DNA from 2 places in the Coraliomargarita algicola genome. Region 2 is predicted to be linked to the other one. Evidence: riboswitches for the same ligand, from Rfam matches in the RefSeq annotation. Region 2 holds a riboswitch; the other holds the start of a gene.

Region 1 (12,401 bases), 1.3 Mb from region 2:
GAACGATTCGAGAAGCAGATGGGGCTTTCACTGCGTGATTATCGTAGCAACTATCAGTTCCATACCGCGATCTCACTGATGCGTGATGCGAAATGTAGCTTGGCAGATGTGGCTGAGTTGAGTGGTTTTAATTCGCAGTCGGTGTTTACACGTTTTATTCGACGCATGGCGGGCTGCACGCCCCGTGAACTGTGTCGGCAAGTCCGCGAAGGTCGCTATGAACAGAGCTCAGAGTGAGCTCAGAAATGCGCATCACTCTTCTGGATTGGCACCGTAGAGGCCTACGCCCAATTCGCCGGCGATGAAGCGGATCGCCTTCATCGCTTTGATTGAATTGCCTGCTTGATTGACGCGTGGCGAAAAGGCAGCAATTGCAAATTGTCCGGGCACGATGGCCACGATGCCTCCGCCGACTCCTGTCTTGGCGGGCAGGCCAGCACTGTACATCCATGCGCCGGACTCGTCGTAAAAGCCTGCGGTTGCCATAAGTGCCAACAGTTCGGGCACATGCCTACTATTGAGGACGAGCTTCCCAGTCAATGGATTGGTGCCTGCATTGGCTAAAGTTGCGCCCATGATGGCGAGGTCCTTGGTGTTGACCCCCAGAGAGCATTGTTGAGTGTAGACGCGCAATGCTTGCTCGGGATCCGAGTAGAGGCGATTGTAGTTATAGAGTAGGTTGGCGATGGCGCGATTACTCCATGCGGTCTCATATTCGGATTGGTAGACTTCGTCTAGTAAGGGCAATTCAGTGCCTGCGAAATTTTCGAGATTCTCTTTGATTTGTGCCCAACGGTCGCTTTCGGACTCAGCCTGAATGAGGCTAACCGCTGCGATCGCGCCGGCATTTACGAGAGGGTTGGCTGAACGTTGCTCATAGAGCTCTAGAGCCATTTTGGAATTGAAGGGGAGGCCCGTGGGTTCGACGCCGATCTTATCCAGCAATGCTTGTGGGCCCATTTGCTGCATGACTAGGGCCGCCGTAAATGGCTTGGATACGGATTGGATGGAAAATTTGTAATCGATGTCTCCTGCGGTAAATAGCTGGCCGTCCTTGGTGGCGATGACGACGCCAAATAGATCACTGGGTACTGTCGCTAGAATGGGAATATAATCTGCGTTGGCACCATCCTGTAAGTCTTTGTATTTGGAGTAGGCGACATCGACCACGTTTTGTAGGTCGAGTTTGTCGGTGCCCACCTGCCTTGATTCCGCGAGTTGTGTGGCGCCGGCGATTAGCTTGGCCGCGTGGCAAGTCTGCGCACTCAGTAGGGCCAGTAAAATGAGGGCGTTCAATTGTTTCCAGTAGGATTTCCAGTTGAGTGGCTGGCGGGGCGGCGTATTTGAAGGTAATTTCATCCCCGCACTAAAACAATCTTGGTTCTAGAGGCGAAGAGAAAATTGGAGCTAGATCAACCTTGCAAGAGCAGTTAGAAGACAGATGTCAGCACTTAGGGGTATTATTATTTTAAAACCAACTGGCAGGATCTAGTTGATAGAAAGTTTCCAGTTCTTGATAGAGCTCGGGCTGCTTCTTTTTAAGTTGTCGCGGCTTTTCGAAGAAGGTCTCCGTGGCGACAGCAAAGTATTCGGCGGGATTGGTGGCACCGTAGGGATCGAGCAGGGTCTTCTGGCGGTGTCGGACTCGGTCGATGAATCTATTACAATGTTCGCCCAGGACCTTGGCCCAGGTCTGGTAGGCCTCTTGACTTGGCAACAAGGGCACGCCGTCGGTATCGCCATCGCGTGAGTCGAGTTGATGGGCAAATTCGTGGAAGGTCACGTTATGTCCATCATAGATGTTCTCTGCGCCCCGTCGGACCGAATCCCAGGCGAGTATGACCGTGCCATTGGCCCACGATTCACCTAGGCATTTGACTTCGCGGCTAATGATGGTGCCGCCAGGGCCGATTGTTTCGGAAGTGGTGGTGAATGCGCTCGGGTAGAGTAGCACGGTATTGAGTTCCGGATAGGGGCGCTCTGTGTGGTTGAGCACGAGAAGGCACGCTTGCGCGGATACGGTGAGGATCATCTCATCGTCCAGTTCCAGGCCATTGCAGCCCTCGAAAAAGGTGCTGGCTACGAATTGCCCAATCTTTTGATGCAGTCGCTCGCGTAATTCCAGTGGGAGCAGAGGGTAGAGCGGTAGATTTGTTTGTAGGTAGCGGACCCATTCGTCCTTAAAAACGATCTCGGCAGGGGCATCGGTGAAGAAGTCTTGGAGTTTTTCTAGTAGGCTCATTGGGGCGGTAATGAAGTCAATTTTCGCGTAGAGGGCGAATGAAAAAGCCCCGCTCGTTGGAGCGGGGCTTGGAGATGATTCGTGATGGTGATTACCAGCTGTAGTTCGCGGTCACGCCGAAGGTTCGGGGATCGGCCAAACTTTCGTAGCGTTTGATTCCACCGTCCAAATTGTTAAAATAGAATATGCGCTTGGTATACTCTTCATCGAATAAGTTTTTAGCCCAGAGGGTGACAGTCCAATTATCCCATCGGTAACCTAGGGCTGCATTGACGACGGCAAATGAGTCGCGTTTTTCGTTATGGCTATTGGATTCGTAATAATCATCTTTGGCGACTATCTGGGCGTTGCCAAAGAAGCCATCGCCGCGATCATAGGCAAGTCCAACGCTATAGGAATAGCTGGGGGCATTCGCCAAATCGCGCGAGTCTACGGTAATAGTTATTGGATCGTCATCACTGTCCACATCTAATGTCTCATCCACCTCTTCATCGGACTCGAGTGTGTCGTATGCATCACGATCGCTTCCTAAGAGACCTAAAGTCGCATAGAGTGTCCAGGCTTCATCTATATACCATGTAATTTCAGATTCGAGACCATAGTGAGCGGCATTGTCTCCGTTGACCGTGAGATAACGGAAGAATCCGCCTGAGCCCTGAGAGTCACGTAATTGTGCATCCTGGCGTTGGAGATAAAACCCGGTGAGACTAGAAATTATCCGACCGTCGAACCAATGACTGCGTAGTCCGAGCTCGAAGTTATATAGGGTTTCATCTTCATATGTTTCAGGATCGAAATCTAATCGAAACGCACCGGAATTGGCACCACCCGATTTATATCCACGAGCAGCACTGGCAAATGCGGTATGATTGTCGTTTAGATCATGTTCAAGTGTTAGCTTGCCACCGAATAGGGTGTTGGACTCTTCAAAACTGTTTTTGCCGTCAATTAATTCGGTATAATAGTTATTGATTGTATTTGTAGTGAAATCCACTTGGTGATGCTCCAATCGCAGGCCTATACTTAGGCGTGTTGAGTCCGAAAAATTGTGTGCGAATTGCGTGAATATCGCAATCGTTTCGCTGTCGTATTCAGACTCGATATAAGCATCATCGGCCCAGCCAGCGTAAATTTCGTCATAATAGATGCCGGAGTTTTCATTCATTGCGTGGTAGTAAAGCCCGATGGTCCAGCGATCGATCCAGCCCAAGGCATTTTCCTGCTCATTGGAATCGAGTCGCAGTTCTTGAGAAAATACATCACGGTCACGCTCAGTTGCTAAATAAGCTTTATAAGTGGCTGGCAGTGTGGGGTCTTTATCTATGATGTTTGACCAATCCGAATCAAAACTGTAAAGCGAATCCGAAGTCGTATAGCTGGTGATGCTAGTCAAGGTCGCATTTTCTAGACCAGCCCAAGTAATGCGAAAGCTACTACCGAAGGTCTCCTGCTCGTCATGGCCTGGTTCATCTGAATCGGTTTCTGACGGGTGATTCGATAGGTTGAACTCATCGAAGCCATTATCGACATCAGCATAGAATAGGGTTGCATCGAATTGCCAGTCATCGTTGGCGAGCCAGCGAACTTTTAAACGCGTCGTGAGTTCGTCGCGGGCATTCGTGTCGTCCTGATCGAGAAACTGGTTCTCGCGGAATCCATCCTGCTCCAGTTGATGCACGGATAGGCGGAAAGTCAGTTGCTCCGGGTCTGATTCGATGAGGGGACCACCGACTGCGATGCCGCCTGCGCGAAGGTTGTCATTGCCGACGGTGGCTTCGATTTGGCCAGTCCAGTAGGGAGTGGGCTCGTTGCTTACAATGCGAACGACACCACCCGCAGCGTTGGCACCGAAGGCGCCGGCTTGAGGGCCACGCAGCACTTCCACTTGTTCTACATCGAAGAGATTACCCACGGTGCCGACTCCGGTTAAGTCGAGGTCGTCGATCAAGAAGCGCACCGATGAATCCGGGGTCTCGCCTTCATACTGTGAATTTTCTCCGATGCCACGAATTTGGATGTAGCGTGGGCGAGACGAACCGCCGGTCCAGGTCAGATTGGGGATCGAGTTGACCACATCCTCGAAATGCTGGACTCCATTGTTTTCGAGCGCGGCCTGCTCGATTACAGTGACACTGGCGGTGGTTTGCTGAATGTCAGACTCCCATAACTCGCCGGTCACGACGGTGGTGGGCAGTATTTGAACATCCGCTTCTTGGGCGAAGGCGGCGCTGCTGATACTTAGTAGCGTGATGGCGCTGATGTATTGTTTCATTTTGGATCTCAATATTAGTGTTGTTGAGATCCGGCCTTGGGCGATTGAAGGTGAATCGCTCAAAAAAGGACGATCCATTCCTTTTCCTACGCCGGTGTCAACCGGATCAGGTTCAAAGGGATCGCTTCGGCACTATTCGAAGACATCTCAGACCCATGACAGGTCACCCCTAAGGAAGACCGCTAGACAAACGGGGCGGGCGTATCTTTGTCAAGTGCTAGTATTTAAGTGCAGTGTTGTGCCATGCGATTTTCAATGCTTGCCTAGGCTCCGGTGATGGGGTCAGCTAGTGCAATGTCTGAATTACCAAACTGTCCTAAATGTGACTCTGAATATACCTACGAAGATGGTAGCTTGATCGTGTGTCCCGATTGCGGGCATGAGTTTACGCTCGAATCTTTGCAGGAATCTAAGCAGGACGTGGTTGAATTCCGCGACGCTTTCGGTACGCCGCTGGCAGATGGCGACACCGTGACCGTGATTAAAGATCTCAAGGTGGGGGGCACTTCGTCCACGCTCAAGATCGGAACTAAGGTTAAGAATATCCGATTAGTCGGCGGAGATCATGATATCGATTGTAAAATTAAAGGCTTTGGCGGCATGAAGTTGAAGTCTGAATTTGTAAAGAAGGCCTGAGGCGCCCAGTTCAGATGGTTTCAGTTTCGAACAGTTTATGATGCACGTTTCTCTAGCACAATTTGAAGTTGCTCGTGCCGATGCGGCCGCCAACTTGGCGCGCATTGCTGAGCTGGCTGCAGAGGCCAGCGCGGCTGGTTCCGACCTGTTGTGCTTACCTGAAATGTGCACGACTGGTTTTGACTGGGCCTACAATCGAGCTCATCTGAGTTTCGCGGCCGAGGATGCGGCAAATGTGGCAGGATTCGCACAACAACATGGGATCGCGATTTGTGGCTCCATGTTGGAACAGACTGAGTCGGGAAATGCGGCAAATTGTTTTCATTACTTTGACGCTCGAGGGACTGTGTGCGCCCGTTACCGCAAACTGCATCTTTTTACGCTATTTCATGAGGAGCGTCATGTCGAAGCAGGCCATGAATGTGTCTGTTTCGATAGCGATTTTGGTCCGCTAGGCGCTGGCATCTGTTACGACTTACGCTTCCCCGAACTATTTCGGAGAAATACCGAAGCTGGCGCGCGGTTGCATCTCTTACCGGCTGCCTTTCCGCATCCACGTTTGGAACACTGGCGCACGCTAGTGCGTGCGCGTGCGATCGAGAATCAAACTTACTTCATCGCGATCAACCAGTGTGGGGTCGAAGGTCATGATCGCAGCGTGGGCGAAACACAGTATTTCGGACACTCCATGGTCGTCGACCCGTGGGGGGAGATCGTGGCGGAGGCCGGAGAGGATGCCTGTCTCCTGCAAGTGGAGATCGATCCATCTCTGGTGAGCCAGGTTCGCTCCAAGCTGAGCGCTTGGGAGGATCGCCGGGCGGATTTGTTTAGCTTCTAGTTAGTCGTGCATTGTTAGCTTTTAAGCTGTTTGGTGATCGCTTCTGCGAGTTGCTCCAGTCGTTTTTCAGAGACTTTTTGAGCGGTGCCAAGTTCTTGCGCGTAGATCGACACGCGAAATTCTTCGAGCAAGATTCGGTAGGGCTTGACTAGGGGGGCTTGGGCTTTCTTGGCGAGCGTTTCCAATGTGGTCAGTTTATTTTCAAAGGGGGCAATGCGTTGCGATTTTTCGATGTCACGTTGGATGCTTTCTTTGGCACGTTGGGCGCGCCGCATCATTGCTTTTAGGTAGCGGGCGATATGCTGGAGTTCGTCGAACTCGTAGTGATCGAGTAAGTTTGCGGGCGCGATTTGCTCCAGGTGGGCGCGCATACCGGGGTAGATAATGGCTTGGCTGGTCTTCTTTTGTTCTAGCAGTAATTGCACAGCCTCGCGTGCTTCCAAGATGGCGCGCAGGTGATCGGTGAGCTTGAGTGTGATGCCTTTGGATGTGTGGTTGGCATGTTGCAAGGTCTTTTGAAAGTTGGCTTCTCGGAGGGGTAATAAGTTTTCGGTTTTAAATAAGTGGCGTCGTAGATGTGCCCACGCGGGGTCTTTGATACGATCATAGCCGCCGAGTTGAATGAGTAAAATGCCGAGCTTCTTTAGCTCTTTCAGGTCGCGGCGTATCCACGCGATCTCGCGGCCCATACTTTGTTCGGCGAGTTCGGGCCATGCTTTTGCGGTGTGCTGCCGTGCTTGATCCCGGTCGGGACAGAGCCTGAGATGTATCTGGTTGCGCTCGCTGACGAGGGCTGGATATGCTTTGAGTGGTAAGCCAGACTCGCCGCTGAGATCAATGCATTCGGGGGGATTTCCGAAGTTCCATGTGTTCAGATTCTCGCGTTCGTGCTGTGCTGCGGCGGCTTGCCATGCGGGGATTGCGTCCAGACCATTACCGGCGGCGGTCTGTTGGCTCTTGGATTTGAGTTGCTGGCGTAGGTTGTCGAGATCGCGGCTTTGCGCTAAGGCGTCGCCTTTAGTATTCTCAATTTGGATACGTGGCTTGAGGTGTTGGGGGAGTTGAGCTTTGCTCCATTGGTCTTTGTAGGTTTCGATGCCGTAGGCACTGCGCAGTAATTCGCTGAGTTGCTCGGTGAGTGGCCGCTCACTGGGCTTCAATTTCGACTTGAGCTCGCTGGCGCGCTCCTTGAGTGGGTGTAAGCGAATACGAATTTGCTTGGGCAGTGCGCGTAGTAAACATTCGATTTTTTCTTCCAAGTGTCCGGGTACTGCCCAGTCGAGTGTGCCTTGTTGAATGGCATCGACTTGCGCCAGTGGTAAGCGCAGGGTGACGCCATCCTCTTCACTGCCGGGTTCGTTGCGGTATTGGAGTGGGATTTCGCTGCCACCAAGTCGAAGTGCACGTGGAAAGTCTTCGGTTGCGATGTCGCTCTCATCGGGCGGCAAAAGATCGTCTTCGTGAGCTTTGAGGAAATCGAGTGAGCCGCCATGGTGTTTCTTTGCGTAGCTACGCAGTTCGGCGAAAGAGCCGACTGCGTCGAGTCGCTGACGATAGAACTGGAAGAGCTGATCCTCGATCCACAAGGTGGAACCGCTGCGACGACGTGCGAGTTCTGATTCGGCCGCTTGCTGGACTTGAGCGTTCTCTTGGAAGAATTTGGGGCGCTCTTTTATGCCACCTTCAATCAGGCCGTTGCGGATGAAAATATCGGTGGCTTCCTCGGGGTTGATCCGGCTGTAGCTGACCTGATTGCGTTGGATCTCCAGCCCGAAGAGTATGCGGCGCTCTTTGCAGAGCACGGCGGCCCCTTTACTACTCCAGAAGGGCTCGGAGTGTCGTATTGAGAGGAGGTCGCCAGCGAGTTCTTCGATCCAATCGACTTCAATTTTGGCTGCGGTGCGGGCAAACAAGCGGCTGGTTTCCATCCATTCGCCGCAGACGATCCATTCGGGCGCTTTGGTCTTGGCGGGCTTGGGCTTTGTCTTTTTTGCGTAAGCGGCTTTACGCTGCTTCTTGGCGGTGTCGTGATCGAATAGTGCGGAGCCAGGGAAGAGCAAGGCCTTGCGATTGCGGGGACCACGATAAGTGTGCTCTTCTTCTTTGTGGGCAATATTACTGAGCAGGCCCGTCAGAATGGAGCGGTGGATGGCCGCGTACTCGCTTGGAGAAAACGTCGAAGGTAGAACGCTTAGTTGTGAATTTTGAGTGCTTGCCTGCTGCTTCTTCGGGCTGGACCGTTTGGCCTTGGAGCTTGGACGTTCCTTTAGAATTCGTTCCAGTTGGTGGTGGATGTCGCGCCACTCACGCATGCGTTGGTACGCGAGGAAGTGGCTTTTGCAGAATTTGCGGAGTTTGTTCTGCGATAGGCTGTCTAACTTTTCGTGGTAGCTGTTCCAAATGTTGAGTAGGGTGAGAAAGTCGGACTCAGGGTGGGTGAATTGCTTGTGCATCTCGTCCGCCTCCTTTGCGAGTTCCGCGGGGCGCTCGCGCGGGTCTTGTATTGAGAGGCCGGAGGCTATGACGAGCACTTCGGGCAGTGCTCCCTCACGCTGGGCTTGGAGTAGCATGCGTGCAACGGTGGGGTCGACCGGGAGTTGCGCCAGGCGGCGCCCGAGTTTAGTCAGGCGGTAGGCGGCTGGATCGGGATTGCGTTCGTCTGCTTGAACCGCGCCGAGTTCGGCGAGTAAGCGGTAGCCACCGACAATGGCATTCTCGGCAGGTGGATCGATAAAGGGAAAGGTACGAATGTCGCCTAGTTTAAATGCCATCATGCGCAGGATGACAGAGGCCAAGTTGGATCGATGGATCTCGGGAGTGGTGTAGCGTGGGCGCGCTAAAAAGTCCTGTTCATCGTAGAGGCGGTAGCAGACACCGTTGCTGACACGGCCACAGCGACCTTGGCGTTGATTGGCGCTGGATTGTGCGATGGGCTCAATGGGGAGTCGCTGAGTGCGCGAGTGGGGACTGTAGCGACTAACGCGCGCCAGACCTGTATCGACGACATAGCGAATGCCGGGGACCGTGAGTGAGGTTTCCGCAATATTGGTTGAGAGGATGATGCGGCGCCGCCCGCCGGGGTGGAAAATGCGCTGTTGGTCGGCATTGGCGAGGCGGCCGAAGAGGGGGAGTAAATCACACTGGCGCGCGGGACTGTCTTCAAGTTGGCGGCGGAGTTCGTGGATGTCGCGTTCACCGGGTAGGAAGACAAGAATGTCGCCTGGGCGGTTGTGCTCGATGATTTCGGTGATTACATCGGTGGCTGCATCGATGTAATCGCCTTCGTCGTTATCGGCTGGTGGGCGATAAAATGTATCCACTGGATACATACGCCCGGAGACTTCAATGATGGGTGCATCGTCAAATGCCTTAGCAAAGCTGGCCGTGTCGATGGTGGCGGAGGTGATGATGATCTTGAGATCTTTACGCGTGTGGGTGAGCTGGCGCAGGCAGCCGAGGATAAAGTCGATATTGAGGCTACGCTCGTGTGCTTCGTCGATGACGATGGCTTCGTAAGCACGGAGCATGGGGTCGTCCTGCAGTTCGTTGAGCAGGATGCCATCGGTCATCACCTTGATCACGGTGTTGGCCTGAGTCTGATCAGTGAAACGAATTTTGGCACCGACTTCATTGCCATATTGGACGCCCAGCTCTTCGGCGATCCGTTGTGCGACTGAGAGTGCTGCCACGCGGCGTGGTTGGGTGCAACCGAGATAGCCCTTTTTGCCGAGGCCACATTCTAATAGAAATTTCGGGATTTGCGTGGTTTTGCCCGAGCCTGTTTCACCAGCGATGACGACGACTTGATTCTCGCGGATGGTACGCACGATTTCTTCCCGTCGCAGATGGATGGGAAGCTCTTCGGAATAGCTTGGAACGGGGAGTGTCGCTTCGATCATTGAATGTATTTATTGAGCAAACCAGCGTAGCAGGCGGGCATGAGTGGCGGCGTTGTCGTGCTCGTTGCCGGATAATTCGAAGTGCGCAGCTTGACGTATAAAAAGCTCTTTGGGGCCTGATAGGCTATTGTAAACGGCGAATTGGCCCGGGGGGGCACAGCGGGGTCGAAGGTCGCTGCTGCGACAAATACTGGTATTTGAATGTGCTTGGCTGCGATGGCGGCATCGAAGTAGCGGAGCACTTCAAGCACTTCGGGGTGCCCCTCTTTGACGTGCTTTTGCACGGATTCTCCACTGCCGACACAGGGCAGTTCGACGCGCAAGGGGTGATTCCCGAAACTGGGAATGTCTAAAAAGGCTTTTTTGAAACGTGAATCCCACGGCAGCATGAGTGCGCCGATACCGCCTCCGAAGCTACCTCCTAGATAGTAGAGTTTATCTGCGGTCTGGGGGTAAAGGCTTTCCAGCACGGAGGCCGCCAACCAATAGTCGACCACACTGCCCAAGTGAGAGTAGGAGTCTTTAGATTCGATGCCGACCATGACGTGTCTATGGCCATCGCCGGGGTAGGTCTGATGCGGCGAAAGTTGAAAGCCGCGTACGCAAGGGTAGATGCAAACCGTATTTTTGATAGGCTCTTCAAAGCCCGGTGCGTCGCGTCCGCCATAGCCGTGCCCGACGACCGTGGCGCGCTCGATTGGCTCTGATTGGGGCACGGTTATCCATGCGCCGATACGCACGCCATCCCAAGAGTCGTAGCTCACTCGATAGAGCTGAAAGGCCGCATCCGGGCTCTCGATTTCTTTGCGATCAATGTTGAGCGGTATTTGGCGTGCTTTCGCATACTTGTCTTGCCAGAAACTTTTAAAGTCGGCGGGCTCGGCGGGCGCGGTGACGGCGAGTAAATCATCGAGTGTATAGCCGTAAGTGGGATCGAATGGGAAATCGTGTGCGATCATGGGTCTTATTTGAAACTTATATTTGATTGAGTGCGTTAAAAAGGATTTCGGCCGGATGAAGTGCCGTGCGTTGGGTGCCGTCGTGAATTTGGTGGCGGCAGGAGGTGCCTGTCGCGGCGATGAGGACATCCTGGGCTTGTTCTCTGATGGTGGGGAAGAGCACCAGTTCGCCGATTTTCATCGAGAGTTCGTAGTGTTCTTTTTCGTAGCCGAAGGAGCCCGCCATACCACAGCAACCGCTGGGGATCATGTGGACTTTATAGCCGGTTGGGATTTGCAGTGCGCGCACGGTGGGCACCACGGAGGCCAAAGACTTTTGAAAGCAGTGGCCGTGGAATTTGATTAATTGCGGTTTGCCTTGGAATTGATCGCTGCGAATGCGTTCTGCTTCAAATTCGCGCACGATAAACTCTTCAAACATTAGGCAATTGCTGGCAAGTGTGCGAGCCGTTGTTTTGAGTTCGCCTTCAGCTAGATCTATATATTCATCGCGAAAGGAAAGAATGGCTGAGGGCTCGATGCCAATCAGAGGACTGTCTTCTGAGATCAGAGGCGCGAGTTTTTGTACGTTGGTATTGGCGATTTCTTTAGCTTTGCGCACCAGTCCCTTGGATAGCCAAGTGCGGCCACTTTCCAAGTGCTCTGGTATACGCACCGTATAGCCTAGACGTTCTAGTAGCTGAATTGCTTTTTGTCCCAAGGGCACATCGTTGTAATTGGTAAACTCGTCGCAGAATAGATAGACTACTTTATCGGTGTTGGATTTGTCGCTTTTCTGTTTTTTGTTATGCCACTTTTTTAGTGTCGTGCTGTGTAGTTTAGGAATGGTGCGGTCTGGGTGGAACCCGACGATACGATTGAGAGTTTTACGAATGCCGGTGGTGCCGAAAGCGGCATTCCACGCCCATGGTGCCAGCGATGCCAGGCGACTGGACTGGCTGTAGTTTGCAATCATTTTGGTGCGCAGTGGCACGCCATGGGCATCGTAGTAATGCTGTGAGAATTCGGCTTTGAGCTTTGCAATATCGACATTGGAGGGGCACTCCGACTTACAGCCTTTGCACGAAAGGCAGAGATCGAGCACCTCTTTGGCGGCGGCATTATCAAATGGTTTGAGCGGGTTGTCCGGATGTGTCAGTGCATGTCGCAGTATATTGGCACGGGCGCGGGTGGTTTCTTTTTCGTTGCCGGTGGCCATGTAGCTGGGGCACATCGTGCCACCAGCGAGAAAGCCTTTACGGCAGTCTCCGGAGCCATTGCAGTTTTCGGCTGCGCGCAAGACGCCCTGACTACTGGAAAAATCGAATATGGTTTCGTACTCCGGATTTGGCTTGTCCGGGCCATAGCGCAGGTCGACATCCATTGGCTTGGCATCGACGATTTTGCCAGGATTGAAGATATTATCAGGGTCGAAGGTGGCCTTGATCTCCTTCATCATCGCGTAGCATTCTTGGCCAACCATGAAGGGGATAAATTCGCCGCGCAGGCGCCCGTCACCGTGCTCACCGCTGAGTGAGCCCTGATACTTCTTGACCAGTGCGGCGACGTCTTCGGC
Region 2 (12,401 bases):
AAGCTAGGGCCAGCGCGCTTCCAGCCTTCTTTCGAGTGCTCCTGCAGCTCCCCGCTCAAGAGTGCTTTCGCCCAACGAATGCCATCTTCCAATTCATCGGGTTCCCATGCCAAATGCGCGGCGATCAATGCACTGAGTGCACAACCGGTGCCGCGCGTGTTACGGGTCTGGACTCGCGCCTCCGTAAAACAGTATTGCCGCCCGCCCGGATGATACAACCAATCCTCGCACTCCGCTCCGGTCGCATGCCCACCTTTCAATAAAATAGCCTGTCCGCAGGCTACTGACAAATCCGCGGCTGCTTGATAAGGGTTTTCACTCTTCCCAGAGAGGATCGCCACTTCCTCCAGATTGGGAGTCGACAGACAAGCACGCGGCATGAGCTTTAAACGTAAGGCCTCCACAGCTGCAGGCTCCAGCAACATAGCTCCACTGCTGGAACAAAGCACCGGGTCGAGCACGTAGGGAATATCTGGATACTCTGACAAAACTTGCGCCACCCGATGAACGATCTCAGCACTGCCCAACATGCCACTTTTAATCGCCCGCACGCGGTAGTTTTTTAACATAGACCTCAATTGTGCTTCCACAAAATCCGCGGACATCATCTCCACCGCTTCCACGCCTTTTGGGCTTTGCAAGGTCACCGCAGTCAAAACGTTTAGGGGAAAGCCACCCACCGCATGAATGGCGCGGTTGTCTGTCTGCATGCCCGCATGCCCGGAACTATCGGAACCGGAAATCGTCAATACCAAGGGCGGTGCATTCATACGGTCGCCTCTCTAATAAGTCTGCATTGCAGGGTCCACGGCGGCCGCCCAGCCCAGAATCCCGCCACGCAGACTCTTTAATTGTTTAAATCCATAATGCGCCTGCATAGCTTCGGCGGCTTTCAAACTGCGCACACCGCCCTTGCAATACACATAGGTCGGCTTGCTGGTATCAAAGCCGATCCCCTCAAAGTCGGCCTGGCCCTCCAGGATCAGGCCGAGCGGTAAATGCGCCCCGGGTAAGGCGCAAATCGCGCGCTCCCAATCCTCCCGCACGTCCAGCAATTGATACTCGCTGCGGTCCGCCTGTAAATCCTGCGGCTCCACTTCGACCACTGATTGCTGCTGGGCGACGCCACAGCTATATTCGATCAAGCGTAGCTCCGTCACCGCAGCCTGCTCAGGCACTCGCTGGAAACTCACGATCTGCTGACGCATGGTCAATGCATCGAACATTAACAACTTCCCCGTCAATGGTTCACCGACTCCTGTAATCAACTTGATCACCTCAGTGGCTTGAATCATCCCAATCATCCCCGGCAACACTCCGACCACTCCGATCTCGGAACAGTTGGGCGCATCTTCGGGACGGGGCGGCTCTGGAAATAAGCAGCGATAAGTCGGCCCACCTTGCCAATTGAAAACACTCGCCTGCCCCTGAAAGGTGTAGAGCGCGCCATAGACCAGTGGCTTATTTGCCAGCACACAGGCATCGCTTATCAAATAACGGGTCGGAAAGTTATCACTGCCGTCCACCACGAAATCATACTGAGCGATCAAATCGAGTGCATTGTCCACTCCTAAGCGGGTGGCATGCGGCACACAGTTAATGTGCGGGTTCATCGCACGCAATTTTTCCGCGGCCAACTCCGCCTTGCCCCGGCCGAGCTCGGACTCGTTAAACAAAATCTGGCGCTGCAGATTGGACAAGCTCACGACATCGTCATCCACAATTCCAAGCGTGCCCACTCCCGCCGCCGCGAGATATTGGAGCACCGGGCAGCCGAGCCCCCCGGCGCCCACCACCAACACTTTGGCAGATTTGAGCTGCAACTGCGCAGCCTCACCGAAGTGGGGCAATGTCAAGTGACGCTGATAGCGCAGAATTTCATCTTTGGATAATTCGCTCATAGTAGTATCAGGTGAATGCATAGACAGTTCACTGCAGGTTGCGAACCTTTTGATGCTCCATGATCACACGCCTACGCAGGCACAGCCATCATAGGTCGAGTCCCAATCCTTCCACACCACTTCGTAACCGCCGGCCCTTAGCATCGTGGCGACTTCAGCCGGGCTGCGCTCATCGGATATCTCAAACTGCTCCAAACTCTGCGGATCGACCACATAGCCTCCAGGGTTGGTCTTCGATCCGGCACTTAAACTGGTAATACCGAGCTTGTGCACATGATCGCGAAAGACGGGGCTCTCTCGTGTGGACATCGACAGCTCGACCTCGGAGCTTAGTAAACGATAGGCACAGATCAATTGCACCAGATCCTTATCCGTCATCACCGAGACCGGTTGAAAATCGCCTTCATGCGGACGGATGCGGGGGAAGGATAAACTGTATCGCGTTTTCCAATACGTCTGCTCCATATAACGCAGATGCGTCGCCACCATAAAGGAATCCGTGCGCCAGTCATCCAAACCATACAAAGCACCAAGCCCGATCTTCTTCATCCCCGCACGCCCGAGCCGGTCGGGAGTTTCCAACCGGTAATCGAAATTGCTCTTCATTCCTTTTAGATGATACTTCGCGTAAGAGTCGCGATTATAGGTTTCCTGATAGACCAGCACCGAGCTGAGTCCCGCCTCCATCAAAGTTTCATAGCCCGCCTGATCGAGCGGCTGCACCTCCATCGAAATACTGGAAAAAGTCTGCCGGGCCAGCTCAAAGGCTTTACTCAAATAAGGAATGCCCACCCGCAGATTCGCCTCTCCGGTCACGAACAACACATGATCCATTCCCAGTGCCTTGACGGCTTGCAACTCTTGCAGGATCTCGGCCTCATTTAGAATTTTGCGTGGAATCCGATTGTTCGCGCTGAAGCCACAGTAAGTGCAGATATTACTGCACACATTGGAAAGGTAAATCGGCGCATACATCTGCTGAGTATAGCCAAATCTTTCAACCGTGCGGGCATGACTAAGCGCGGCGAGTGGCTCCAGGTAATCCTGAGCCACCGGAGCAATCAAAGCCTTGAAATCCTCCAAGCTTAACTTACCAACCGGCCGCGACAGAGCAGACTCCACATCCCCGGCAGTCTTCGCGAGAATGGAGGCCTTCGTCTCCTCCCAGGAGAGGCGATGTAATACATCCACAAAACTCATAGCAATTTACACTCCGGCATCTAAAAATGCGGTTAAGGGCGATGAGGCGACAGCTTCGATCGATTGCTGTCCACGCCCCGCTTCATAGCCGAGGCGCCCACACTCAACTGCCATCTTAAAGGCAGCCCCCATGGCAATCGGATCGAGGGCCGTAGCGATCGCGGTGTTGACCAGCACCGCATCGGCGCCGATCTCCATGGCATCGGCCGCATGCGAAGGTAAGCCGAGCCCGGCATCAATGATCACGGGCACCTTGCTTTGCGCGATAATGATCTCCAGAAAACGCCGCGCCGCGAGCCCTTCATTCGTGCCTATCGGAGCCGCCAGCGGCATCACCGCCGCCACGCCCACCTCTTCCAGTCGCTTACATAGCACCGGATCGGCATGAATATAAGGCAGCACAATAAAGCCCTCTTTGACTAACTGCTCCGCGGCTTTCACGGTCTCAATCGGATCGGGCATTAAATATTTGGGGTCGGGATGAATTTCCAATTTCAGCCAATTGGTGCCCAAGGCTTCACGCGCCAATTGCGCCGCAAAAATGGCTTCTTTGGCATCCCGCACGCCGGAGGTATTGGGCAGTAAACTATACCGCTCGGTCTCCATGTATTCCATGATGCCGTCCCCCCCACCCTTGGTCTGCACGCGGCGCATCGCCATCGTCACCAACTGGCTGCCTGTGGCGCGAATGCTATCCTGCATCTGCTGACCGGATGCGTATTTCCCCGTGCCTACGAAAAGGCGGGACTCGAAGGTTTTTCCAGCGATAATGAGCGGCTCTGTTTTCATAATTGATTCAGTAACATTGCATAGGTATCCGAAACATTCGGCTGACGGTATAAGACCGAGCAAATCGCGGCACCAGTCACCCCCAGTGCCAATAATTCTTTAATATCAGTGGGCTCGATTCCACCGATCGCATAACTCGGCAACTCGCCCAGCACTGCTAATATGGCCTGCCAATCGGCAGGAGTGAGCACGGGCGCGAGGTTCTTTTTAGTGTGGGTAAATTTAAACGGGCCCACGCCCACGTAATCCAACACGCCCGCAGCAACCGCCATCTCCGCATCCGCCACCGAATTTACGGTGCCACCGATTAAGAAGTCTGCCCCTGCTCGTGCGCGCGCATCCGCCCAGGGTGTATCCAACTTGCCGAGATGCACCCCATCTGCACCGAGCTTCAGCGCCAGATCCAAACGATCATTTAATATGAAAGTGCTCCCGATCTCACGACAACGAATCATACACTCAAAGGCAATCGGTTCGAGCTGCGCATCCGACAATTCCTTTGAACGCAGCTGCACCCAATCGACGCCCGCGGCGCACAAGGCCTGCACCTGCTCTGTATGCGAACGCTCGATACCGTCAATCGTCAGGCACATATAATTCGGCCAATTCATGCGGCCTCCTTTCGAAAGTGGGCAAAGGCCTCCAGTGGATCGGCCGCTTGCCACAGCGAGCCGTGCACAACCACACCCTCAAATCCGTATGCCATGGCGCGCGCCGCATTCGCCGCGGTAATGCCCCCCAACGCATAGAGCTTTGCAGCGCAAGCGCCTGACAGCGCCGCGGCTAAATCCGCTTCCATCCAGGACGGGCCATAAGCATGCTTGGTGATGGACTGAAATACCGGACTCAAGAAAGCGTAATCCACTTGCTTCAGCAGCGTCTCCAGCTCGTCGAGACGGTGCAAGGAACGCGAACAAATTCGCCCTCCCAGCAAAGCATGATCGACTGCCATGCCATCTTTATAATGCAGGCCCACCGCGTAGCTTTCAGCCAGCACGTGATGCTGATGCAGGGAGATCCGAGCATGCCATTCTGCCGGCACCGCGTCGAGTAATTCCGCGCAGTCCGCCAACGTCCAAGACGGCTTGCGCACATGATAACGCATCAGGCCCGCTTGCAACAAGCGCACGATCACATCTGCCTCGTTGGCGTATTTAGATTCTGGAGACACGGCAATCACTCGCATAGCATTAGCCCCCCTGGGTGGCTTGAATAATCAGCACGGCATCCTCCGCAGCGAGCTGGTAGGCAGCCAGCTCGGCCGCTGGCACAACGGACTGATTGACCGCCACCGCAAGCCCGGGCTTCGACTCAAGCCCGAGCTCCGCGAGCAGTGCCTTTAGCGGCAAGCCTTCGGGCACTTCGCGCGCTTCATCATTTACGCTGATCTTCATGCTTCCGATCCAGCGAGATACACTTCGCCACCCTTGTCTTTAAACTCAGCCGACTTTTCTGCCATGCCCTTTTCCAGCGCTTCTTTTTCCGAAACGCCGAGTTTGGCCGCATACTCGCGCACATCTTCTGTGATTTTCATCGAGCAAAAATTCGGGCCACACATCGAGCAGAAGTGCGCGGTCTTCGCCGAGTCTTGGGGCAAAGTTTCGTCGTGGAAGGACTTCGCTTTTTCCGGATCGAGTGACAGATTAAACTGATCCTCCCAGCGGAACTCGAAGCGCGCCTTCGAGAGTGCATTGTCACGGTATTGCGCGGCCGGATGCCCTTTGCCGAGGTCGGCGGCATGCGCGGCGATCTTATAAGTGATCACTCCCTCGCGCACATCGTCCTTGTTGGGCAGGCCGAGGTGCTCCTTGGGAGTCACGTAGCAAAGCATCGCGCAACCATACCAACCAATCATGGCGGCACCGATGCCGCTGGTGATGTGGTCGTAGCCCGGCGCAATATCTGTCGTGAGTGGTCCAAGTGTATAGAACGGTGCTTCATCGCACCACTCGATTTGCTTCTTCATGTTTTCCTCGATCATGTGCATCGGCACGTGCCCGGGACCTTCGTTCATGACTTGCACTCCGAATTCCCAAGCGCGCCGGGTGAGCTCACCCTGAGTTTTCAGTTCGGCAAATTGCGCCTCATCATTGGCATCTGCAATAGAGCCTGGACGCAAACCGTCGCCGATCGAAAAGGAGACATCATAGGCGGCCATGATTTCGCAAATATCATCCCAGTGAGTATAAAGGAAATTTTCTTTATGGTGCGAGAGGCACCACTTCGCCATGATCGAACCACCGCGACTCACGATGCCCGTCATGCGCTTCGCAGTCATCGGCACAAACGGAAGCAGCACGGCCGCGTGAATCGTAAAGTAATCCACCCCTTGCTCGGCTTGCTCGATCAAAGTATCGCGGAAGATTTCCCAAGTCAGGTCTTCGGCCTTACCGTTGACCTTTTCCAGCGCTTGATAAATCGGCACCGTGCCGACTGGCACCGGGCAATTGCGCAAGATCCATTCCCGCGTCTGGTGAATGTTCTTACCCGTGGAAAGGTCCATCAGTGTATCGCCGCCCCACTTCACCGACCAGCGCATCTTTTCAACTTCCTCTTCGATCGACGAAGCCACAGCGGAGTTACCAATGTTGGTATTAATTTTTACCAGGAAATTCCGGCCAATGATCATCGGCTCCAGCTCGGGGTGATTCACATTACAAGGAATAATCGCGCGGCCGCGGGCCACTTCGGAGCGCACGAACTCCGGCGTAATCTCGTCGGGAATCGAAGCGCCAAAGCTTTGCCCGCGATGCTGGATATTCAGCGAATTTTGATCCGCAGATGCTGAAATTTCGGCACCTTGCTTCTCCGCCTGCAGTTTCATATTTTCACGGATCGCGATAAACTCCATCTCCGGCGTGATGATGCCCGCACGTGCATATTGCAGTTGAGTCACAACCTTGCCTGCCTTGGCGCGAATCGGACGGTGGCGCGTATTGTCGAACTCGATCAACTTGCGTTGGCCATCCTTCATACGGGCCCCCGCCTTATGCACCTCAGAGAGATAGCCATCATCCTGCGGTTTCACCTCGCGGCCCTCATATTCCTCCACGTCGCCACGCTCCCGAATCCACGCCTCCCGCATGCGCGGCAGGCCCTGAGTCACATCACCATGGTAGCTGACGTCGCCCCATGGGCCTGCAGTGTCATAGACGCGCACCGGATCGTTGGGCAATTCGCCAGCGCCATTCGGTAAAATTGTCGGCGAGAGTTTAATCTCACGCATGGGCACCTTCAGGTCAGGACGCGAGCCAGTGATATAAACACGCTCGGAATTCGGGAACAAGGTATGGCTCGAAGTAGTTTCGTTAATGGAATTTTCTGGCATAATTTAAGTGAGTCACGATCCGCCTCACACAGCCTCGAAAAAATCCCGCCCAACAGCCCCAGAGGTCCATTCGACTCGATAATCCCTACGGCGGTGTTAACACGCATCAGGTTCAAAGGATCTACGGGTGGAGCGCACCCAAATCTCAGCTCCACGCCTGGAGCTCTCCTATATCTAAGACCTCCACGCGTAATACATCCTCCACCGAATGCAAATTAAAAACATCGCATTAAGTTCGCGATGACATGACCCAAGACAGTGTGCCCATCCCAGCGATACGGCATGGCGGTTGCTAGGGATCTCCGCATGTATAAAATTTTAATGATACTCAGCAGCACGCTGCTTGCTCTGACGATTGGACACAGTGAAAGCACCCAAACCATCTCCGAAAGGGACGCTAGCGGCGGCACACCAGCGAAACAAATTATGGCTCTACCAGACGATCCCGCCACGACTACCGCCGACCGCGAATTAATGAGCTATGCCTATGCACTCGCTGAGCGTGCGGTCGAACATGGAAACCACCCCTTTAGTGCACTACTCGTCAAAGACGGAGAAATCATCTTTGAATTTGAGAATGCGGTCTACAGCCTGCAAGACGTCACTCAGCACGCGGAAACCGGACTGATCAGTCAGGCCACGCGACAATTCGATCGCGCGACACTGGCGGCCAGCACCCTCTACGCCAGCACGGAGCCCTGCATTATGTGCTGCGGAGCGATACGCTGGGCAGGCATCCGTAAGGTAGTCTATGGCACCACTTCTTCTAAACTCACTGAGGTGATTCGCCAGATCTATCCCGCTGCCGCCAAGAACCCGTTGCCGGAAAGCCCCCTCGCAATCCGGGAAATCTTCCAACGCACCGAGCCGGGAGTTCAGGTCTATGGTCCTCTAATGGAAGCCGAAGGCATTGCCATCCACGCAAAGTCCTGGGGAGAAGACCCCGTGCTACGATCGATCCTTGGCAATCAATAATCTTCGATCTAAAAATCTCAAAATCAAATCTTGGTCATCGGAGCGAAAACACTCAGATTCTTAAGCTATGGCTCAAGATCCCACTCCTCCATTAAGCGAGTCCAGTCTCGCAGCGCTGGCTTCCATTCCTTTCGACGAGGCTCCCTCGCCGGGCTATGTCGTGCATCTGGATCAACTGGAGAAGAACTGCCAGCTCCTGCAATCCGTCTCTGAGCGCTCCGGCGCCAAGGTGCTACTGGCCCTCAAAGGCTTTGCCTGCTTTAGCACCTTTCCACTGATTCGCAAATATTTGAGCGGCACCACTTCCAGTGGCCTACATGAAGCCTTACTTGCGCAGGAATCTTTTGGCCCCGAAGTGCATGTCTACTCGGCCGCCTATAAGCCGGAGGAAATTCAAAAGCTCAGCCGCTTCGCTCACAGCCTGGTTTTCAACTCTGCGGGACAACTGGCCAAAGGCCTCAGCGCGCTGGAAGGCCAGCGACGCCCGGAATTAGGTCTACGCGTCAACCCGGAATACTCTGAAGTGGAGACTGAGCTCTACGATCCCTGCGCACCTTCGTCGCGACTGGGCACCACCCGAGCCGCCCTTGATCGCGCGCTCGAAACGCTCCCCAAGAACCTACTCTCCAATCTGGATGGACTCCACTTCCACGCACTGTGTGAACAAGATGCCGACGCACTGGAGCACACCGCGGAGGCCTTCGAAGCGAAATTTGGCGATCTCATACCCGGGCTCAAATGGCTCAATTTTGGCGGCGGCCACCACATCACACGCCCCAGTTATGATATCGAGCGTCTCATCCGCGTAGTGAAATATTTCCGTGAGCGCTACCAACTCGACGTGTATCTTGAACCCGGGGAAGCCGTTGCACTCCACACCGGCGTCTTAGTCGTGACCGTGCTGGACCTGATCGAGGCGGGGGGCCACCAGATCGCCATCCTCGACAGTTCGGCTACCTGCCACATGCCCGACGTGTTGGAGATGCCCTACCGCCCGGGCATTTTAGGCGCAGGTGCCGCGAACGAGTATGCCCACAGCTACCGATTAGGCGGCATGTCTTGCTTGGCCGGCGATGTGATCGGCGATTATTCCTTTTCACAACCGCTGGAGGTCGGGCAGCGGCTGGTCTTTCTTGACATGTCCCACTACACCATGGTGAAAAACAGCACGTTTAACGGAGTGCCCCTGCCTGCGATCTCGCTCTATTCCGAGCGTGAAGGCCTAAAGACGGTGCGCCGCTTCGGCTATGAAGATTACCGCATGCGCCTTTCCTAATTCAGATATTGAAACCTCACAGTAAGTGCCTAATTTCACAATTTATATTGAAAAAGGCACTCCCACTCCAAGCAAAAGGCATCTTTCTAGGCATACTACTATTGCTCATAGCCGTCGTATCGAGCATAGTAGTTTACACACTACGCCACGACCAAATGGAAAAGACATCTGAACAAACCCAGACACCATGAGGCTCGAAGATCACCCTTTTATTTGTTCCATTTCAGAAGATCGGCGTGCAACAATTGCCGACGAGGTTGAAATACTGACGCTGTCTGACGGCGAAGTGATTTTCTCAGAGAATAGTGCCCCTGATGCGCTCTTTCTGATTCTTGGCGGTAATGTCGCTTTCACCAAAGAGAAACTGGATGGCAGCCTCCAAAGCGTCAGCCAATCTGGAGAAGGTAGCTTTTTTGGCGAAGTTGGCGTGTTTACAGGAGAACACCGCGCTCTGGGTGCCGTCGCCTTGGGCGAGTGCATTGTCGGACGCGTGCCCGAAGCGACTGTAAAAAAAATCATTGAAGATGCCGAACCCGTTCGCCGCATCCTCGAGAGTGTGATCCACCACCTCAAAAGCACGACCGATCACTATATGGACGAGGTCATGCGCACCGAAAAGCTCACACTGGTCGGCACCATGGTCTCCTCGCTACTGCACGACTTCAAAAACCCCTTTGCGATCATCAGCCTAGGCTCTACCATTATCGAGCAACGCTACAAAGAAGATCCCAAAGTTGTCAAAATTTGTGAAAACATTGAGTCCCAGATCAGTCGCATGGTCAACATGGCCAACGACTTGGCAGCCTTTGCACGAGGCGACAGCCAGATTGAGATCGCCGAGGTCAGCATCGACGAACTGTTTCATCACTTTCGCGAGCTCAACACCCCCTTCTTCAAAGACCAAACAATTGAACTGGTAATGGAGGGCAATGGCGTGAGCCTGCAAGGCGACGCAGGCAAGTTACTGCGCGTATTACAAAACTTAATCAGCAATTCAATCGAAGCACTTCACAGTGCGGATATCGACGGAAAAGTCACCGTCACCGCGACTCAGGACGAGCAAGTCGTACGCTTAATCCTCACAGACAACGGTCCCGGCATACCCGTGGACATTCGCGACAACTTTTTTGAACCTTTTGTGACACAAGGCAAAAGCGACGGCACCGGTCTCGGCACCGCCATCGTAAAATCGATCATTAACGCGCACCGCGGCGAGATCGAATTCACGACCAGCGCCGAAGGCACCACCTTTACAATTCTATTGCCCAAAATCGCCAAGCTACGCCCAGCGAAGAAATAGTCAGCTTAGCTGACGCCAACGGCTTGTAAAAACGAACGTGCCAGAATCATGTGCCCGACACCATTAGGGTGCACACGATCCGAGCAGAGTGACTGTGTTGGTTGGTGGGCTAGATAGCGATCAAAGGCCGCTTGCGTATCAACATAAATAGCATCGAACTCAGCTGCCAACTTTTTAGTAATCGCACCATACACATCCATTTTAGCACGCATGGGATCTTCCAAATTGCTTTCTAGAAAATAAGGCGTCATCAAAACCAGACCATCCAACTGTGGACGCGTCTGCGCCAGTAAGCGGCGATAGATCGATTCGTATTCCTCGGGCCCCACTTGCATGGCGCCAAGCTCACTATCGAACTGACGCCAGACGTCGTTAATGCCAATCATTACGGAGAGCCAATTAGGCTCTAAATCGAGCACATCTGTCTGCCAACGCGCTTCTAAATCCGTGACACGATTACCACTGATGCCAGTATTCAAGACCCGCACAGGCAACTCCGGATGCGCCGCACCTAAAATGCTATCCACAAAACTCACGTAGCCTGATCCCAGGCTAGAGGCTCGACGCTGCCCCAAAGGACGGCCACGACCACAATCAGTGATAGAATCACCAATAAATAACAATTTCTGATTAGCTTGGAATGGGATACTCATGGCGAAGTAATTCAACGCCGCATCCGAGTGAAGCAAGTAAATATATTCGAATGGGTCTACTTTAATCCATCAATGCACTTGTTGGGACAATTCACAGAACTTCATACAAGTATCCATCAACTCGATACTATTGGAAGGCGTGAGGTCCTTGCGGCACATAGTGGAAACAGCGAGTCCCCGCCGCAGGCAATCCAGCTCTTCTTTGCCTCCCATTAATCCATCGATAAAACCTGCACAAAATGCGTGATCCACTCCGGCCGAACCTGCGCGCTCTTCCCATGGCAAAAAGTAGCCATTCGTTTTGTAGAAGCTACCATCAGCGCCCACATAGACGGCCCCAGCGCCCGAATGAATGATAACTGCGATCCGTAGACCAGTATCTAAAATTTGTTGAGCCGCCTTACGAGCGAGCACCGGATCAAAGATACTATCCGAATATAAACTAGTTTGAGTGATCGTTTCCGCAACGCGATCATTAACGATCACATAGTCGCTTTCAGATAGCGTGTCTGTGAAATCTTCGAGACTGGCCCCACGATCCAAAGGTGCAAATTCGATAATTGTCGTCACCCCTCGCTTGCGAGCATCGCGGATAAGCTTAGTCGACTCCGCACGGCCGGTGCTAGGATCCACTGACTCTAGTTTACCCAACGCGCCCAAAGATCCTAGAAACAAATAATCCGGCTTAGCCGCATCAAGTTTAACATCATGACGCGTAAAGTTCCCCCCGCCCCGGCGAAATGAAAACAGGTGTGACGCCCGGATTCTTCCACAGTAAACACATCCGTATACCCCGTAGCTGCGCTGCGATCGTAGCTAAGTTGAGAAATGTCGATGCCGTGCTTATTACATGTCTCGACTATAAATTTCCCATCCAGATCCTGAGCGATCCGACCAGCGGCTTTTAAATGAGCACGGGTGCCAAGCTTTGCCAGATCGACCAGCAGATTAAAAGGAGCACCTCCGTTACTGATCACCT

Evidence for each region. Region 2 has a riboswitch for thiamine pyrophosphate ahead of thiC (phosphomethylpyrimidine synthase ThiC). Riboswitches for the same ligand answer to the same signal wherever they lie in the genome.
Region 1: linked by a shared signal. The riboswitch ahead of SH580_RS20260 (TonB-dependent receptor) and the one ahead of thiC (phosphomethylpyrimidine synthase ThiC) in region 2 are both predicted to bind thiamine pyrophosphate.

What each region holds. Positions count from the first base shown of each region.
Region 1 is NZ_CP138858.1:4,938,960-4,951,360, forward strand. It holds gene SH580_RS20245 (helix-turn-helix transcriptional regulator) at 1-237, shown strand, start outside; gene glsA (glutaminase A) at 253-1,359, opposite strand; gene SH580_RS20255 (M90 family metallopeptidase) at 1,469-2,242, opposite strand; gene SH580_RS20260 (TonB-dependent receptor) at 2,334-4,514, opposite strand; TPP riboswitch at 4,581-4,695, opposite strand; gene SH580_RS20265 (zinc ribbon domain-containing protein YjdM) at 4,809-5,150, shown strand; gene SH580_RS20270 (nitrilase-related carbon-nitrogen hydrolase) at 5,188-5,988, shown strand; gene hrpA (ATP-dependent RNA helicase HrpA) at 6,003-9,887, opposite strand; gene SH580_RS20280 (acetylxylan esterase) at 9,884-10,846, opposite strand; gene SH580_RS20285 (FAD-binding and (Fe-S)-binding domain-containing protein) at 10,863-12,401, opposite strand, start outside.
Region 2 is NZ_CP138858.1:3,653,704-3,666,104, reverse strand. It holds gene thiD (bifunctional hydroxymethylpyrimidine kinase/phosphomethylpyrimidine kinase) at 1-770, opposite strand, end outside; gene moeB (molybdopterin-synthase adenylyltransferase MoeB) at 783-1,901, opposite strand; gene thiH (2-iminoacetate synthase ThiH) at 1,965-3,101, opposite strand; gene SH580_RS15135 (thiazole synthase) at 3,108-3,890, opposite strand; gene thiE (thiamine phosphate synthase) at 3,887-4,501, opposite strand; gene SH580_RS15125 (thiamine phosphate synthase) at 4,498-5,076, opposite strand; gene thiS (sulfur carrier protein ThiS) at 5,081-5,284, opposite strand; gene thiC (phosphomethylpyrimidine synthase ThiC) at 5,281-7,218, opposite strand; TPP riboswitch at 7,284-7,398, opposite strand; gene SH580_RS15110 (nucleoside deaminase) at 7,525-8,193, shown strand; gene nspC (carboxynorspermidine decarboxylase) at 8,261-9,469, shown strand; gene SH580_RS15100 (sensor histidine kinase) at 9,657-10,769, shown strand; gene SH580_RS15095 (SGNH/GDSL hydrolase family protein) at 10,775-11,422, opposite strand; gene SH580_RS15090 (PfkB family carbohydrate kinase) at 11,492-12,055, opposite strand; gene SH580_RS15085 (carbohydrate kinase family protein) at 12,088-12,401, opposite strand, start outside.